3 regions of the Pseudomonas lurida genome follow, and region 3 is predicted to be linked to each of the others. Evidence: predicted binding sites of a transcription regulator. Region 3 holds the regulator's gene; each other region holds the start of a gene.

Region 1 (5,969 bases), 410 kb from region 3:
CGTGGACTTCTTCGACGTCAAGGCTGACGTGGAAGCGGTGCTGGGCTTTGCCGGTGCTCTGGATGCGTTCACCTTCGTACCGGGCAGCCACCCGGCGTTGCACCCTGGCCAGACGGCACGCATCGAGCGCGAAGGGCGCTTGGTCGGCTTCGTCGGTGCTATTCACCCTGAGCTGTCGAAAACCCTCGGTCTTGACCGTCCGGTATTTGTCTTTGAGCTGGTCCTGGCTGAAGTCGCTTCGGGCAAAATGCCTAAATTCAGCGAGCTGTCGCGCTTCCCTGAAGTGCGTCGTGACTTGGCGTTGATTGCCGACCGCGAAGTGGCCGCCACTGCCGTTCTGGATGTAATCCGTGAAAATGCAGGGGAATGGCTGACAGACCTCAGGCTATTTGACGTCTATCAGGGTAAAGGCATTGATCCGCATAGAAAAAGCCTTGCAGTTGGCTTGACCTGGCAGCATCCATCGCGCACTCTTAATGACGATGAGGTGAATACCACGACACAAAATATCCTCACCTCGCTCGAACAAAGGTTGAACGCCACGTTAAGGAAGTGACGTATGGGGGCTTTGACGAAAGCTGAGATGGCGGAACGTCTGTACGAAGAGTTGGGTCTGAACAAGCGCGAGGCCAAGGAATTGGTCGAGCTGTTTTTTGAAGAGATCAGACACGCTCTGGAAGACAACGAACAGGTCAAATTGTCCGGTTTCGGCAATTTTGACCTGCGGGACAAACGCCAGCGGCCTGGCCGCAATCCAAAAACGGGAGAAGAAATCCCGATCACGGCTCGCCGTGTGGTCACCTTTCGTCCAGGGCAGAAGTTGAAGGCCCGAGTTGAGGCTTATGCTGGAACCAAGTCATAACGACGAGCTACCCGTCATCCCAGGCAAACGCTACTTCACCATTGGTGAAGTCAGCGAGCTCTGTGCGGTAAAGCCGCACGTGCTGCGCTATTGGGAGCAGGAGTTTCCTCAACTCAACCCCGTCAAACGCACCGGGAACCGTCGGTATTATCAGCGCCAGGACGTGCTGATGATCCGACAGATCCGCGCGTTGCTGTACGACCAGGGGTTCACCATCAGCGGCGCGCGCCAGCGCATGTCCGGTGATGAAGCCAAAGACGACACCACCCAATACAAGCAACTGATACGCCAGATGATCTCCGAGCTCGAAGATGTGCTGGTGGTTCTGAAAAAGTAATTCCGGCTTTTAAAATACTTCCACATTTCAAAAGCTTGCGGTATATTCCGGTTCGCTTCCTTAAGAAGCGAACCCAGTAACACGCCTAGTCGGGGCGTAGCGCAGTCCGGTAGCGCACTAGCATGGGGTGCTAGGGGTCGAGTGTTCGAATCACTCCGTCCCGACCATTATTCCTGAGTAAAATCAGACACTTGAGCCGATCAGCTAGATCGGCTTTTTTGTGGCTGCGCAAAACTACCCAGTGACGTCGCTGATGTTAAGGTTTGCAATCACTTGGCCGCGAAGCCGGATACGTTCCATGGACTACCCCGTGCCCGGCCTTGCCCGGTGCTGCATTTCCTTCTCTGCGACCACCTCCTACGTCCTGAAGCGAAGAACCAGATCGTTCAAGTTGACAGCCAGGCGAGAAAGTTCGTTGCTCGCTGTGAGTGTTTGGCGAGTGCCTTCACTGCTCTGCACTGCAAGGTCGCGGATGCTTATCAGGCTGCGATCAACATCCCTCGCCACGTGTGCTTGTTCCTCAGACGCGGTGGCAATCTGGATATTCCGGTCGTTAATTTCGAGCACGGAATCAATAATTTGGCGTAGCGACTGGCCTGCATGTTCTGCAGTATCTCGCGTGCTATAAACCTCGGACGTGCTCTTTTGCATTGATTCGACCGCGGCAGAAGAGCCCGCTTGAATCGTGGATATCATCTGTTCAATTTCTTGCGTTGAGGTTTGTGTCCGGTGTGCCAGCGCTCGAACTTCATCTGCGACTACTGCAAAACCGCGACCCTGTTCTCCTGCACGAGCCGCCTCAATGGCGGCATTCAAGGCAAGCAGGTTGGTTTGCTCAGCAATCGCCCTGATCACACTCAGTACTTTGCTGATGTCTTGAGCTTGGGCTGCCAGTTCTTTCACCTGATCGGATGACACTTCAACCAACCCCGTCAACCCGCGCATTGCCGTTAACGTTTCAGTGACTTTTTGGTTACCCAAATCTGCGGCGATGCTCGACTGCATGGCTGCTTCAGAAGTGGAGTTGGCGTTACGTGCAACCTCTTCAACCGCAGCACTCATTTCGGTGACCGCGGTAGCAGCTTGCTCTATTTCGCTATTTTGTTGCTGAAGGGTGCGATCAGCACTTTCAGTAATCGAGGTCATTTCCACGGCAGCGGTACTCAGCTGGGAAGAAGCACCCGAGATTTCTAAAATGGTGTTGCGTAAATTTTTCTGCATCAAGTTCAGCGCATGCATCAAGCGCGAAGCTTCATCTGAGCCTGTTACTTCAAGGTCATGGGTAAGGTCGCCAGCGGCGATATCCTCCGCCAACTTAAGTGATGAGCTGATTGGGCCCACGATGCTCTGAGTGAACAAAATGGCCAAGGCGATGGTTAACATAAATGCCACGATCAGCACCGCTACCAGGACTTGGACGCTATGGTTGTATACGTCGGTAGCGTCTACACCAGACACCATGGCCTGGCGTGCATTTTGATCGCGCAGAACGGTCAGTTGCTCTTGATAGTCGGTGGCTCTTTGCGCTTGCTCGGTATTGGCAAAAATAACCGCTTGATCATGGTCGGATGAATCCATTGCAATGACTTTTCTGAGGCCGTCGATGTAGGCAGTCATGGCCTGGTTGGCCTTCGCGAATTGGATTTCGTCTTGCTCCCCAGACATCAGGTGCGCGCGATAATAATCAGTCTTCGACTGAAGTGTCTGTATAGCTTCCTGGACTTTTGACAGCGAGAAGTCATGCACATCGCGGGTGGCGCTAGAGAGCATGCGAATACTTTCAAGGCGGGCGTGAAGCAGGGCGATTTGGATATCGTCAATGACCTGGATACTGGGGAGGGAGTTTTGCTCGATGTTCTGCTCAGCGGCACGTAGCCGATTAATTTGTAGATAAGAGAAGGCTGCCAAGCTGATGAGCAGGCATGTAATCAGGCCAAAGCAGACAAAGGCTCTTCGCGCGATACTCAGGGATCTTAATTTCATAGAGGCCTCCAAGGGCCGGAGTTTAGTGGCGTGGCACTCCCACGCCATGTCGTTGATCACGAACAAAGGCGGCCTTTTTATGCAGCACAGTGAGATTCGGTTGCAGCTTGCGGGCTAGGCCTGAAACGAGGAATGCAAAAGAATGTATGGAAGTGATAGGCGCGCCAAATGATTGCGCGCTAATCAATTGGGGCTGCGCTTTCTATCGGCGTCCAGCAAGAAGAGTTCGGCGATGCCACGGGCTGTGTGCGCCACGCCCACGCTCGGTCTGCATCAGCTCACCCTTGCGCGGTGCGCACTCCGGCCGGAGTCAGCGTTATGAACTCTTCGTTCTCGAGGGTGGCATCGTCAGGTCATTAAGGGTTGCGGGGCGTTCTTGTCGGGCGCTGTATGGAAGGTGGGGTGGTATTGGTTTGAACTGCTGATTCCGGCAGGTGCCGAAATAGCTACCACCCAGAGGACATCGTAATGACTGAAGAAAAGAACACCGAGCCAGAGCAAGAAACCCCGGCGCATTCAACTGAGAAGGAGCGCGAGCGCCTGAAGGATTTCAACAAAGACGGGATACCGCCTGGCACTTGCTGATAATCAAGCGGCGCGGGCTTGCAGATGCCCGTTGCCGGGGCTTGGCGACATCGGCACAGGCTCGATGTCGCGGCGGCCTGTGCAATAAGAATCAGTCATAGCCACATGCCACCACTGGTCGGATCGACCGCCGCGCAGATGAACGATTTTTGATGGGCACCGCTCTATTTCCGCGGACATAATCAGGTGCTCAAATGCAACCATCAACGCAGCGTTCTGCGGTAAAAGCCTGGGCGGCTATCTACGCCCATGCGGTAGACGAACAGGATATTGAGGATAAATATTTCGAGTTGCTGAGGCAGGCCGACGATATGGAGAGCACCGGCCTCATCAACGGGAAGGAGTGGAGGATGCTCGTTCGTAGAGCGGGCGAATTTCTCGCAAGTACCGCAGAATAACAAGTAAGTAGGGGGGAGCTAGCCGGCTCTCCCGCCCCTCGACATGTCTATTTCAAACACAAGTTCATCAGCAAGCTTCTGAATGCTTGGGCTATCTGCGAGCGTGGCAAGGTTGATACCTGTCGTGCAGAACATAGCGTCATGTTCGGGCTGTCGTACCAGTATGGTCGCAGTCCAGCCATTCACCAGGATGCAATCTACCTGGTGCCCAGGCAGGCTCCGCTCTAAACCCTCAGTCAACGATATTTTCTTCCAGCTGTGCATGATGAGCTATCACTTGGCATTGATGCACGGTTGACAGGCCCCAGTTGAAAAAGTGCCAACGGTTCACTGCCGGCGCACCGCTCTGGCCGTCATCATCCAGTGAGCACGGTGGCGGGGCGCCTGCTAATGGCCAATTTGCTAAGCGTGTTAGTGCGCTTCCAAGGCGCGCGCGCCCAGTCCTACAGCCTCAACTTCTGATGACCCTGCGCGGTTTTTTCGACGGGTGACGTGTCTAGATCAATGGTTCTGAGGCTTTTAGGGTTGTCACCTCTGGCTTTGGCGACTACTCTGAAAATGTATGAATTGTTACGAATAATTTCGGTAGCGCTGGTTGTTGAGGCGCGATACTTCAGGACGAGGAACGAAACATGTTTTCACACGAAGGTCCCGCAATAGAGCTGTTGTTATTCATTTTTGGGGTGGCAGGTCTACTTTTAGTCGCCTGGTTCATTCACCACCAACATGAGCGAAAGAACGGGAAAAGCGTTAAAAAACAACAAAATCGTAACGAGGGCCATTCGACCTAGGGGCTGCTCACTATAGCGCTACCTCGAATAGCCTTGACCCTTCGAGTCCTCAGGCGCCGGACAACTGAAACCGATAGCCCACCCCATACAAGGACTCGATGGGCGTTTCCCCCGGGCACGCCTGCTCCAGCTTGCGCCGCAGGTTGCGGATATGGCTGTCCACCGTACGGTCGGTGACTACGCGGTGGTCGGAGTAGAGCTTGTCGAGCAGTTGGTCGCGGGAAAATACCCGGCCGGCGGAGCGTGCAAACGTGCTCAGCAGTCGCAACTCCAGCGGTGTAAGGTCCAAGGCGACGCCATCGAGTGACGCGCGGTACTGCGTTTCGTCGATCCGCAGTCGCGTTGGGGTAGTGCTCAGCAGTTGGGGGCCACGGCGCAGGATGGCCTTGACCCTGGCGACCACCTCGCGAGGGCTGAAGGGCTTGCAGATGTAGTCGTCGGCGCCCAGGTCGAGGCCGAGCAGGCGGTCTACTTCTTCGACGCGGGCAGTGATCATTATGATCGGCACGGCGCTGAAACCGCGCAGGTCCCGGCACACTTGCATACCGTCGCGCCCAGGCAGCATCAGGTCGAGCAAAATCAGGCGAGGGGGCTGGGCGCGCACGCTCGGTACCACCTGCAGGCCGTTGTCCAGGCACAGGGTCGGGTAACCCGCGGCGACCAGGTAATCCTGCAGCAATGCGGCCAGCTTGGGTTCGTCTTCAACGATGAGGATCGGGCTATCTTCGCTCATGAGTCAGGTATTCCGGGGGAGGCGCAGGCTCAGCCAAAGGCCGCCGAGCGGGGAGTGAGCGGCGCTGAGGCTGCCGCCGTGGGCGAGGGCGATGCTGTGGCAGATCGCGAGCCCCAGTCCGGCCCCGCCGCTGGCACGGTTGCGCGAGGATTCGCCGCGATAGAAGCGCTCGAACAGGCGCGGCAATTGCTCGGCCGAAACACCAGGGCCGGAGTCGAGGATGTCGATGCACACGTCAGCGCGATCCAGGACGACGCTGATACGTATTAGCCCATTCGGG
Region 2 (5,969 bases), 3.2 Mb from region 3:
GGGCAATGCGCGGTGCGGGGCCCTCCTCTACACCAGGCCGTTGCGCTGGGCCAGTTCAATCAGGTCTACGAGCGAGCGGGCATTGAGCTTGAGCAGCAAACGCGTCTTGTAAGTACTGACGGTCTTGTTGCTGAGGAACATGCCGTCGGCAATCTCCTTGTTGGTCCTGCCCCGGGCCAACTGCTGCAACACCATCATTTCCCGGCCTGACAGACGCTCGACCATGTCGGCCTCACTGGCATTGCCCATGGTGGAGCGCACCGAGTTGAGCGCCTGGTTCGGGAAATAGCTGTAGCCCGACAAGACCGCCTTGATCGCGCTCAGCAACTCGGTCAGGTCCTGTTGCTTGCACACGTAGCCGGCAGCGCCCGCCTGCATGCAGCGCATGGAAAAATGACCCGGCGCCTGGGACGTCAGCACCAGCACCTTGAACGGCGCGAGCTGTTTGGTAGAAGACAGCCGGCAAATAACTTCCAGCCCATCAAGTTTGGGAATCCCAATATCCAGTATGACAATGTCCGGCATATGCTCCCGTGCAAGTTGCAACGCATCGACACCGTTATCGGTCTCGGCAACGACCTCATAACCATGACGTTCCATTAGCATACGCACAGCAAGACGAATGACGGGATGATCATCCACGATCAGCACTTTATTCATGAGAAAGTCCAATTTCGCTGTTCGAATTATTTAGAGCAAGCACAATAGCCTAGTCGTTTCATAGTTGGCATAGCGTTCCCCCCCAAGCAACAGCAAGCAGAGACCCACCCCACAGCGATAAAAGAATTTCCCTACAAAAAAACGCTATCTCGGTCGCATCCGATTTTATGGAGCCTTTCAGACCTTTCCGGGGACTTACATATTTTGAGTGAAATATCCGTGCGCCAAGAGGGGCTGGGTAAACGTGCCTGACGCAACTGTCAGGAAACGCCCCTTGCCTCTTGCCGGCGAACAAGAAACACGACGAGAAGAGTCCGGCTGTTTTAGTTCCATTCAACATATTCATTTACATCCTTAATTCCTACAGACCGTTCAGCGTTTTATATCCCCGCTGTACTTCCATGAGTGAATTATCTGTAAGACTAGTTCCTACACAGGTGTAAAAAATTCATTCCTCTCCAAACTTCCAACCATTCAATCAAAGCCGTCGCTTGAGAAACTGTTGCGGTGAAAAGCATCAATTCATGTTTAACCGCTATAAACATCGCAGCGCTTTGTAAAACCACAGGCAAAAAAAATGGCCCCTTGTACAAGGGGCCACTCTTCGTAACAGGTTGAGACTTAGAACAACGAACGACCTTTGTTGGCCGCAATGCGCATGCGCAATGCGTTCAACTTGATGAAGCCCGCTGCGTCTGCCTGGTTGTAGGCGCCGCCGTCTTCTTCGAAGGTGGCGATGTTTGCGTCGAACAGCGAATCATCGGACTTGCGACCGGTAACGATCACATTGCCCTTGTACAGCTTCAGGCGCACAACACCGTTCACGTGGGCTTGGGAAGCGTCGATCATCTGTTGCAGCATCAGACGCTCAGGGCTCCACCAGTAGCCGGTGTAGATCAGGCTGGCGTACTTGGGCATCAGCTCGTCTTTGAGGTGAGCCACTTCGCGGTCCAGGGTGATGGACTCGATCGCGCGGTGAGCGCGCAGCATGATGGTGCCACCTGGGGTTTCGTAGCAGCCACGGGACTTCATGCCCACGTAACGGTTCTCGACGATATCGAGACGGCCGATACCGTGCTCGCCACCGATACGGTTGAGGGTCGCCAGTACGGTGGCCGGGGTCATTTCGACGCCGTCCAGCGCGACGATGTCGCCGTTGCGGTAGGTCAGCTCCAGGTATTGCGGCTTGTCTGGGGCGTTCTCCGGGGAGACGGTCCAGCGCCACATGTCCTCTTCGTGCTCGGTCCAGGTGTCTTCCAGCACGCCGCCTTCATAGGAGATGTGCAGCAGGTTGGCGTCCATCGAGTACGGGGACTTTTTCTTGCCGTGACGCTCGATCGGGATGGCGTGCTTTTCAGCGTAATCCATCAGCTTCTCACGGGACAGCAGGTCCCACTCACGCCAAGGAGCGATCACTTTCACGCCTGGCTTGAGCGCGTAGGCGCCCAGTTCGAAACGCACCTGATCATTGCCCTTGCCGGTAGCGCCATGGGAAATGGCGTCGGCGCCGGTTTCGTTGGCGATTTCGATCAGGCGCTTGGCGATCAGCGGGCGTGCGATGGAGGTACCCAGCAGGTACTCGCCTTCGTAGACGGTGTTGGCGCGAAACATCGGGAAAACGAAATCGCGGACGAACTCTTCGCGCAGGTCGTCAATGTAGATCTCTTTCACGCCCATGGCTTGCGCCTTGGCACGTGCAGGTTCGACCTCTTCGCCCTGACCCAGGTCAGCGGTGAAGGTCACCACTTCACAGTTATAAGTATCCTGCAGCCACTTGAGGATCACCGAAGTGTCCAGGCCGCCGGAATACGCGAGAACGACCTTGTTTACGTCGGCCATGCCATCACTCCACGGGGTTGTACGGAAAGGCGTCGATTCTACCGACCAAAACCGCGAATTTACAGGGGCGCGACAGCAAATGAAGATAAAGCGACAGATTATGTCGAACGGGCGACCGATAGCCGCACCTCAGGGCAGCAATTTATGAAGTATGTGCTGGGTTACTCGGGCCAGTGGCTGTGGGCGCTGGTTTCTCGGGGGCTGCCACGCGTTCAAGCTGGATATTCACGCGCCGATTGCGTGCCCGGTTGGCCGCATTGGTGTTGGGCGCCAGTGGGTAACTTTCGCCATGGAAACGCAGGGTGATCTGCGATTCCTGGATGCCATTGGCCTTCAAATAGTCCATGACTGCCAAGCCACGACGGCGCGAGACGTCGCGGTTGGTCAGGCGGTTGCCACTGTTGTCCGAATGGCCGTTCAACTCGATATGGTTGACGGTGGGGTCGGCTTTCATGAACGCGAGGATTACGTCGAGTTTCTTCTTGGCCGCCGCATCCAGCTCGATTCCGCCACCGGGGAACCCGACTTCGGTCTGCTTGACCTGGTCGTAATTCATCGGCAACAGCTTGGTGGTGCAGAGTTGGTAGTCGTTATAGGCCTTGTTGAATTTCACCGGCAACAAGCGGATTTCCGAGTAGCCGCCCTCACGCCCGTAGTGGCGGACCGTCGGGCTACGCCCTTCCAGCAGCCCGGTGAAGAGGCGCCCGGCCTGGGCCTGGGAGCTGTTGAACAAGACGTCGCCACTGCCGGCACGCACCGCGCCGAGGTTGATATCACCGCGCCCAGGCTGCCAAGGGGCCGCGGCGGCCAGCAACGTGGCCGAGCCCGCGCCCAGCGAGCCGTTATAGGCTTTGAGGCGAAACGTCGCCTGCTCACCAGCCCGGCGCACGAACTCACCCGAACCGAAGTCGGTGATCGGTTGGGTCAAGCGGCACTCGAACTGGTCGCCCTCTACCTTCCACTCAATATTCTCCAGACGTGTCTGGAACGTGAGGGCCATCGCAGGCAGGCTGGCAAACACACTGAGCAGGGCTAGATAATGCTGGCGCACGGGAGGCTCCACTGGTTTCTACAACACTTCAAGGCGTCATACATCGATAAGGCATACGAAAGGCTATCGGTTGCATCCTGCAAAACTTGATAGCGAGTGCCTGCAAGAGTCTTTTCCGGTAGCATTCCCACCAGATTGACCCGCCTGGAATCCCCAATGTCCGACCGCCTGACCCTGCTGCGTCCCGACGACTGGCATATTCATCTTCGCGATGGTGCTGCGTTACCCCACACCGTGGCCGATGTAGCGCGCACGTTTGGCCGCGCCATCATCATGCCTAACCTGGTACCTCCGGTGCGTAACGCCGAGCAAGCCGACGCCTACCGCCAGCGTATCCTCGCTGCACGGCCGGCCGGCAGCCGCTTCGAACCGCTGATGGTGCTGTACCTCACTGACCGCACCCAGCCCGAAGAAATTCGTGAGGCCAAGGCCAGCGGTTTCGTGCACGCCGCCAAGCTGTACCCGGCCGGCGCGACCACCAACTCCGATTCCGGCGTGACCAGTATCGACAAGATCCTGCCAGCCATCGAAGCCATGGCGGAAGTCGGCATGCCGCTGCTGATCCACGGTGAAGTCACCCGTGGCGATGTGGACGTGTTCGATCGCGAGAAGATCTTCATCGACGAGCATATGCGCCGTGTAGTCGAGCTGTTCCCGACCCTCAAGGTCGTGTTCGAGCACATCACTACCGCCGATGCCGTGCAATTCGTCACCGAGGCCTCGGCCAACGTCGGCGCAACCATCACGGCACATCACCTGCTGTACAACCGCAATCACATGCTGGTGGGCGGGATTCGGCCGCACTTCTATTGCTTGCCGATCCTCAAGCGCAATACCCACCAGGTGGCCTTGCTGGATGCCGCCACCAGCGGCAATCCAAAGTTCTTCCTCGGCACCGACTCCGCCCCACACGCCCAGCATGCAAAAGAAGCCGCGTGCGGTTGTGCCGGTTGCTACACCGCCTATGCCGCGATCGAGCTGTACGCCGAAGCGTTCGAACAGCGCAACGCCCTGGACAAGCTCGAAGGGTTCGCCAGCCTCAATGGTCCGCGATTCTACGGCCTGCCGGCGAATACCGACCGCATCACCCTGGTCCGTGAAGACTGGACCGCCCCTGCCAGCCTGCCGTTTGGCGAGCTGACTGTTATCCCGCTGCGCGCCGGTGAAACACTGCGCTGGCGCCTGCTGGAGGAAAGCAAGTGAGTGAAGACCATTACGATGACGAACACGAGCACAGTGGTGGCGGTTCCCGTCACCCGATGGCCGAGCGGTTCCGCGGCTATCTGCCGGTTGTCATCGACGTAGAAACCGGTGGTTTCAACTGCGCCACCGACGCGCTGCTGGAAATCGCCGCGACCACCATCGGCATGGACGAACAGGGTTTCGTGTTCCCGGAACACACCCACTTCTTCCGCGTCGAGCCGTTCGAAGGCGCCAACATCGAAGCCGCAGCCCTGGAGTTCACCGGGATCAAGCTCGATCACCCACTGCGCATGGCGGTGAGTGAAGAAGCGGCGCTGACCGATATCTTCCGTGGCGTGCGCAAGGCGCTGAAGGCCAATGGCTGCAAGCGCGCGATCCTGGTCGGCCATAACAGCAGCTTCGACCTGGGCTTCCTGAATGCTGCCGTGGCGCGCCTGGACATGAAGCGCAACCCGTTTCACCCGTTCTCCAGCTTCGACACCGCGACCCTCGCTGGCCTTGCTTACGGTCAGACCGTGCTGGCGAAAGCCTGCCAGGCAGCCGGCATCGACTTTGACGGGCGTGAGGCCCACTCGGCCCGCTATGACACCGAGAAGACTGCCGAGCTGTTCTGCGGCATCGTCAACCGCTGGAAGCAGATGGGCGGCTGGGAAGACTTCAACGACTGACGTTGAATCCCGCGCATAAAAAAACCGGCCTTCACAGGCCGGTTTTTTTTACCTCGATTCTGGCTTACAGCTTGCCAGCGTTCTCGGTCAGGTAAGCCGCAACGCCTTCTGGCGAAGCGTTCATGCCTTTGTCGCCTTTTTTCCAGTTGGCAGGGCAGACTTCGCCGTGCTCTTCGTGGAATTGCAGGGCGTCAACCAGGCGGATCAGCTCTTCCATGTTACGACCCAGTGGCAGGTCGTTGATGATCTGCGAGCGAACCACGCCTTTGTCGTCGATCAGGAATGCGCCACGGAAAGCCACGCCGCCTTCGGATTCAACGTCGTAGGCCTTGGCGATGTCGTGCTTCATGTCGGCAGCCATGGTGTATTTGACTTTGCCGATGCCGCCATCGTTGATGGCAGTGTTGCGCCAGGCGTTGTGGGTGAAATGGGAGTCGATGGAAACAGCGACCACTTCAACGTTGCGCGCCTTGAAATCGTCCATGCGGTGGTCCAGGGCAATCAGCTCGGACGGGCAGACGAAGGTGAAGTCCAGCGGGTAGAAGAAT
Region 3 (5,969 bases):
ATCGGTGCTGGCACTGCCAGTGGCGGCAGGCGCCTCAGGCGCAGCGACCGGTGCCACGGCGTCAGCCGCGAACTGGCCTTTGCCATGCAACTGGTCAAGCAGGGACTCGAACTCGGCGTCGGTAATGTCTTCGCTGGTCGGTGCGGCAACAGGCGCAGCGGGTGCTTCAGCCTCGGCCTTCACCGCACTGAGCGAGTTGAGCAGTTGTTCGAACTCGCTGTCCGTCACATCCGCTTCGGGCTCTGCCACCGGTTCCGGCGCAGCTTCAGCCACCGGCGCAGCCGATAAGTCGGCAGGCTCTGCGTAGCGCGCCAGGGCGGCTAGCAGCTCCGGCGTGGCCGCAGTGATCGGGGCACGTTCGCGGACTTCGCCGAACATGCCGTTGACCGCGTCCAGTGCTTCGAGAATCACGTCCATCAACTCCGAGTCAACGTGCCGCTCACCCTTGCGCAGGATGTCGAACACGTTCTCGGCGATGTGGCAGCACTCCACCAGCTCATGGAGCTGGAGGAAGCCGGCGCCCCCTTTTACAGTGTGAAAACCGCGAAAAATTGCATTGAGCAGGTTCGCATCATCCGGGCGGCTTTCCAGCTCGACCAGTTGTTCGGACAGTTGCTCTAAAATTTCGCCGGCCTCTACAAGGAAATCCTGAAGGATTTCTTCATCGGCGCCGAAGCTCATGTGGGTGCTCCTTAGAAGCCTAAACTGGATAACAGGTCATCTACGTCATCCTGACCTGACACAACGTCTTCACGTTTATCGGCATGAATCTGCGGACCTTCACCCTTGGCGAGATGTTTTTGTGGATCTTTTTCCGAGAGGATCGCTTCGCGGTCATGTTCAATGCCGGCAAAACGGTCAACCTGGCCTGCCATAAGCACCAATTTGAGCAAGTTGCTTTCCACTTCGGTGACCAACTGGGTCACACGCTTGATCACCTGACCGGTGAGGTCCTGGTAATCCTGGGCGAGCAGAATGTCGTTGAGGTTGCTGGAAACCGTGCGGTTTTCCTGCTCACTGCGTGACAAGAACCCTTCGACCCGGCGCGCCAGCTCACGAAACTCTTCAGCCCCCACTTCACGGCGCATGAAACGGCCCCAGTCAACGCTGAGGGCCTGGGCTTCAGTGGCCATGCCATTGACCAGAGGCGTGGCGTTTTCCACCAGGTCCATGGTGCGGTTGGCCGCCGCCTCAGTCAGCCTGACCACGTAGGACAGGCGTTCGGTGGCATCCGTGATCTGGGAGATTTCTTCGGCCTGGGGCATGTGCGGGTCAATCTGGAAATTGACGATTGCACTGTGCAGCTCGCGCGTGAGCTTGCCCACTTCCTGGTACAGGCCGCGGTCACGGGTCTGGTTGAGCTCATGGATTAACTGCACCGCGTCGCCGAACTGGCCTCTTTCAAGGCTTTCGACCAATTGGTGAGCATGCTTTTTCAGGGTCGACTCGAAGTCTCCCTGTGACGTTTCTTTATGCTCCATAGCTCCCCCGCGATGGCATTAGCCGTGGATGCGTTCGAAGATTTTTTCGATCTTCTCTTTCAAGGCCAATGCAGTGAATGGCTTGACCACGTAACCGTTAACCCCGGCTTGGGCGGCTTCGATGATCTGCTCACGCTTGGCTTCGGCGGTTACCATCAGCACAGGCAGGCTGCGCAGCTTTTCGTCAGCGCGCACGTGGCGCAGCAAGTCGATACCGGTCATGCCCGGCATGTTCCAGTCTGTTACCAGAAAGTCGATGCTCCCGCTGTTGAGGATCGGAATCGCCGTAATGCCGTCATCCGCCTCGACCGTGTTAGTGAACCCAAGGTCACGCAACAGGTTTTTTATGATCCGCCGCATCGTTGAGAAGTCATCAACGATGAGGATTTTCATGTTCTTGTCCAATTCGACCTCCAAGCAGTCTTAAACGCGCCCAGCACCTGGACGCGCCATTTCAATCAACAGGCATTACACAAAAAGGACTGCCGGGGGCACCACGGGTCGAAACCGCGAAGGCTGGTCGCCCTCGCGGTATCGTCTGCAGTGTCCCCACACTGCCTGTCAGCGCGCTCGCCACTCTCCCAAACGCCCCCGCAAGCGGGCTGCGCACTGGCTGTGCAACTGGCTGACCCGCGACTCGCTGACGCCCAGGACCTCACCGATTTCCTTGAGGTTCAGCTCTTCGTCGTAGTACAGCGCCAACACCAGTCGCTCACGCTCCGGCAAATTGGCAATCGCATCCGCCAACGCCCCCTGGAAACGCTCATCTTCCAGGTCACGCGATGGCTCCATATGAGCACTCGCGCCGTCCTCGTGCAGCCCTTCGTGCTCGCCGTCCTGCAAGAGGTCGTCGAAACTGAACAGGCGGCTGCCCAAGGTATCGTTCAAAATCCCGTAGTAATCGTCGAGACTCAATTGGAGTTCGGCCGCAACTTCGTGATCTTTAGCGTCGCGACCGGTTTTTGCTTCAATTGCGCGAATTGCGTCACTGACCATGCGTGTATTGCGATGTACCGAACGCGGCGCCCAGTCACCTTTACGCACTTCATCGAGCATCGCGCCACGGATACGGATACCCGCATACGTTTCGAAACTCGCGCCCTTGCTCGCGTCGTATTTGGTCGACACTTCGAGCAGGCCGATCATGCCCGCCTGGATCAGGTCTTCGACCTGGACGCTGGCGGGCAGGCGTGCCAGCAAGTGATAGGCGATGCGCTTGACCAGGGGCGCATAGCGCTCGATCAATTCACCCTGGCTGTCACGTGCCGATTTCTTGTAAAGGTTGTAGCCGCTGGCTGTCATAGCACCGGTCCTGCGCTCGTCTGATGCACCAATCGCTCGACGAAAAACTCCAGATGCCCCCGAGGGTTGGCGGGCAACGGCCAGGTATCGACCTTCTGGGCAATAGCCTTGAACGCCAATGCGCATTTGGAACGAGGGAACGCTTCGTAGACTGCACGCTGCTTTTGCACAGCCTTGCGCACACACTCGTCGTAGGGAACTGCGCCGACGTATTGTAAGGCGACATCGAGGAACCGATCCGTGACCTTGGTCAACTTGGCGAACAGGTTGCGTCCTTCCTGCGGGCTCTGGGCCATGTTGGCCAGCACGCGGAAGCGGTTCATGCCGTAGTCACGGTTAAGCAGTTTGATCAGGGCGTAGGCGTCGGTGATCGAGGTGGGTTCATCACAGACCACCAACAAGACTTCCTGCGCGGCGCGCACGAAGCTGACCACGGACTCGCCGATCCCGGCGGCGGTGTCGATCACCAGCACGTCGAGGTTGTCACCGATATCACTGAATGCCTGGATCAGGCCGGCATGCTGCGCCGGGCTCAGGTGCACCATGCTCTGGGTGCCGGAAGCCGCTGGCACGATGCGTATGCCACCGGGGCCCTGCAGCAGCACATCGCGCAGCTCACAGCGGCCTTCGATCACATCGGCAAGGGTGTGTTTGGGCGTCAGCCCCAGCAGAACGTCGACGTTCGCCAGCCCCAGGTCAGCATCCAGCAGCATGACGCGACGGCCAAGCTCTGCCAGGGCCAGGGACAAATTCACTGACACGTTAGTTTTCCCGACGCCACCTTTGCCGCCGGTCACCGCGATCACCTGTACGGGATGCATGCTGCCCATTTTATTTCTTTACCTTGTCTTGCTTAGACGCAGGCTACATGGCTTGGCCGCGTGAATCGCTTGCAGACCATCGATGTAGATACATTTCACGGTGTTCATCCTGACTCAACCCACCCGCTTTGCCGGGCTGTGGTAAAGGTCGGCGAACATATCGGCCATCGCTTCCTCGCTAGGCTCGTCTTGCATTTGCACACTGACTGCACGGCTGACCAACTGATGACGGCGCGGCAGATGCAGATCATCCGGGATCCGCGGGCCGTCGGTCAGGTAGGCGACCGGTAATTCATGACTGATAGCCAGGCTCAGCACCTCGCCCAGGCTCGCGGTTTCATCGAGCTTGGTAAGGATGCAACCGGCCAGGCCACAACGCTTGTAACTATGATAAGCAGCGGTAAGAACCTGTTTCTGGCTGGTGGTTGCAAGCACCAGGTAATTCTTTGACCGGATGCCACGCCCAGCCAGGCTTTCCAGTTGCATGCGCAACGCCGGATCGCTGGCTTGCAGGCCCGCAGTATCGATCAGCACCACGCGCTTGCGCAGCAGTGGGTCGAGGGCGTTGGCCAGGGACTGGCCCGGGTCGACATGGGTCACCGACACATTGAGGATCCGGCCCAGGGTCTTGAGTTGCTCCTGGGCACCGATACGATAACTGTCCATGCTCACCAGCGCGATATTCTGCGCGCCGTACTTGAGCACGTAGCGGGCCGCCAGCTTGGCCAGGGTGGTGGTCTTGCCCATGCCGGCAGGGCCGACCATGGCGATCACACCGCCCTCTTCCAACGGTTCGATTTCCGGGGTGGCAATCATCCGCGCCAGGTGGGCCAGCAACATGCGCCAGGCCTGGCGCGGCTCTTCGATTTCAGTGGTCAGGGCCAACAGGTCGCGGGACAACGGGCCGGACAGGCCGATGCGTTGCAGGCGACGCCACAGGTTGGCCTGTTGCGGCTTGCTGCCTTGCAGTTGCGTCCAGGCCAGCGAGCCGAGCTGCACTTCCAGCAGTTCGCGCAGGCCATTGAGTTCAAAACGCATCGAGTCGAACACACGCGGGTCGACAGCCGGCGCCGGAGCAGGCGCAGCAGGGCGCGGCGGCTCCTTGAACGTAGGTTCGACCAGCGGCTCGGCCGCGGTCAGCGGCAAGCCGGCGAACAATTGGCGATTGGTGGTGGCATCGCTGTCGCCACGCATGCTCAGTTCAGCCTGGGCCGAGACAATCCGCGACGCAGTCTTGCGCAGCTCGTCTTCGAGCTCCATGTTCGGCACGCGTGGCGCCAAGGCCGAAGGCGTGTAATCCAGGGCAGCCGTCAGCTCGACACCGCCGGCAATACGACGGTTACCAATAATCGCGGCGTCGGCGCCCAACTCATCACGAACCAGTTTCATGGCCTGACGCATATCGGCGGCGAAAAAACGCTTAACTTGCATAACCCACTACCCTCAGCCGTTGGGCCCTACTGTCGCGACGATAGTCACTTGCTTGTTGTCAGGAATTTCCTGATAAGCCAAAACGTGCAAATTCGGTACTGCCAGGCGTCCAAACCGCGACAACATCGCCCGGACTGGGCCGGCCACCAGCAGAATCACCGGTTGGCCCTGCATTTCCTGGCGCTGTGCAGCGTCGATCAACGAGCGCTGCAGCTTTTCAGCCATGCTTGGCTCCAGCAGGACGCCCTCTTCCTGGCCTTGTCCCGCCTTCTGAATACTATTGAGCAATATTTGTTCCAACCTTGGCTCCAAGGTGATAACAGGCAGCTCGGAGTCAATCCCTACAATGCTTTGGACGATTGCGCGCGACAATCCGACGCGCACCGCGGCCACCAGGGCGGCAGTATCTTGACTCTTGGCGGCGTTGTTGGCGATAGCCTCGGCAATGCTGCGAATGTCGCGTACCGGCACCTGCTCGGCCAGCAACGCCTGCAACACCTTGAGCAACTGCGACAGCGACAGCACGCCCGGCACCAGTTCTTCGGCGAGTTTTGGCGAGGCTTTGGCGAGCAAACCCATCAATTGCTGGACTTCCTCGTGCCCGATCAGCTCGTGGGAGTGCTTGTACAGAATCTGGTTGAGGTGGGTGGCGACCACGGTGCTGGCGTCCACCACGGTGTAGCCCAGCGACTGTGCCTGGCTGCGCTGGCTGATTTCGATCCACACCGCGTCCAGGCCAAAAGCCGGATCTTTGGCGGTAATGCCGTTGAGGCTACCGAACACCTGGCCGGGGTTGATCGCCAGCTCGCGGTCCGGGTAGATCTCGGCTTCGGCCAGGATCACGCCCATCAGGGTCAGGCGGTAGGCGCTCGGCGCCAGGTCGAGGTTGTCGCGGATATGCACGGTGGGCATCAGGAAGCCCAGGTCCTGGGAC

The links. Region 3 encodes FliA, which starts transcription of late flagellar genes. Its sites were predicted from a motif close to CTAAAGTTTNNNNNNNNNNNGCCGNTAA; they were not measured.
Region 1: the regulator FliA is predicted to act here: its motif matches at 3,385-3,412, upstream of ATH90_RS18380 (methyl-accepting chemotaxis protein).
Region 2: the regulator FliA is predicted to act here: its motif matches at 3,614-3,641, upstream of ATH90_RS05945 (flagellar protein MotY).

Annotation. Positions count from the first base shown of each region.
Region 1 covers NZ_PDJB01000001.1:4,078,705-4,084,673, reverse strand. The annotation lists gene pheT (phenylalanine--tRNA ligase subunit beta) at 1-556, shown strand, start outside; gene ihfA (integration host factor subunit alpha) at 560-862, shown strand; gene ATH90_RS18390 (MerR family transcriptional regulator) at 843-1,199, shown strand; tRNA gene ATH90_RS18385 (tRNA-Pro) at 1,290-1,366, shown strand; gene ATH90_RS18380 (methyl-accepting chemotaxis protein) at 1,557-3,182, opposite strand; gene ATH90_RS18370 (hypothetical protein) at 3,962-4,165, shown strand; gene ATH90_RS18360 (response regulator) at 5,006-5,689, opposite strand; gene baeS (sensor histidine kinase efflux regulator BaeS) at 5,693-5,969, opposite strand, start outside.
Region 2 covers NZ_PDJB01000001.1:1,321,263-1,327,231, reverse strand. The annotation lists gene ATH90_RS05955 (response regulator transcription factor) at 28-660, opposite strand; gene ATH90_RS05950 (argininosuccinate synthase) at 1,282-2,499, opposite strand; gene ATH90_RS05945 (flagellar protein MotY) at 2,642-3,550, opposite strand; gene pyrC (dihydroorotase) at 3,707-4,753, shown strand; gene rnt (ribonuclease T) at 4,750-5,421, shown strand; gene ATH90_RS05930 (peroxiredoxin) at 5,486-5,969, opposite strand, start outside.
Region 3 covers NZ_PDJB01000001.1:4,492,650-4,498,618, forward strand. The annotation lists gene ATH90_RS20260 (chemotaxis protein CheA) at 1-681, opposite strand, end outside; gene ATH90_RS20265 (protein phosphatase CheZ) at 693-1,481, opposite strand; gene ATH90_RS20270 (chemotaxis response regulator CheY) at 1,500-1,874, opposite strand; gene fliA (RNA polymerase sigma factor FliA) at 2,043-2,783, opposite strand; gene fleN (flagellar synthesis regulator FleN) at 2,780-3,613, opposite strand; gene flhF (flagellar biosynthesis GTPase FlhF) at 3,719-5,035, opposite strand; gene flhA (flagellar biosynthesis protein FlhA) at 5,048-5,969, opposite strand, start outside.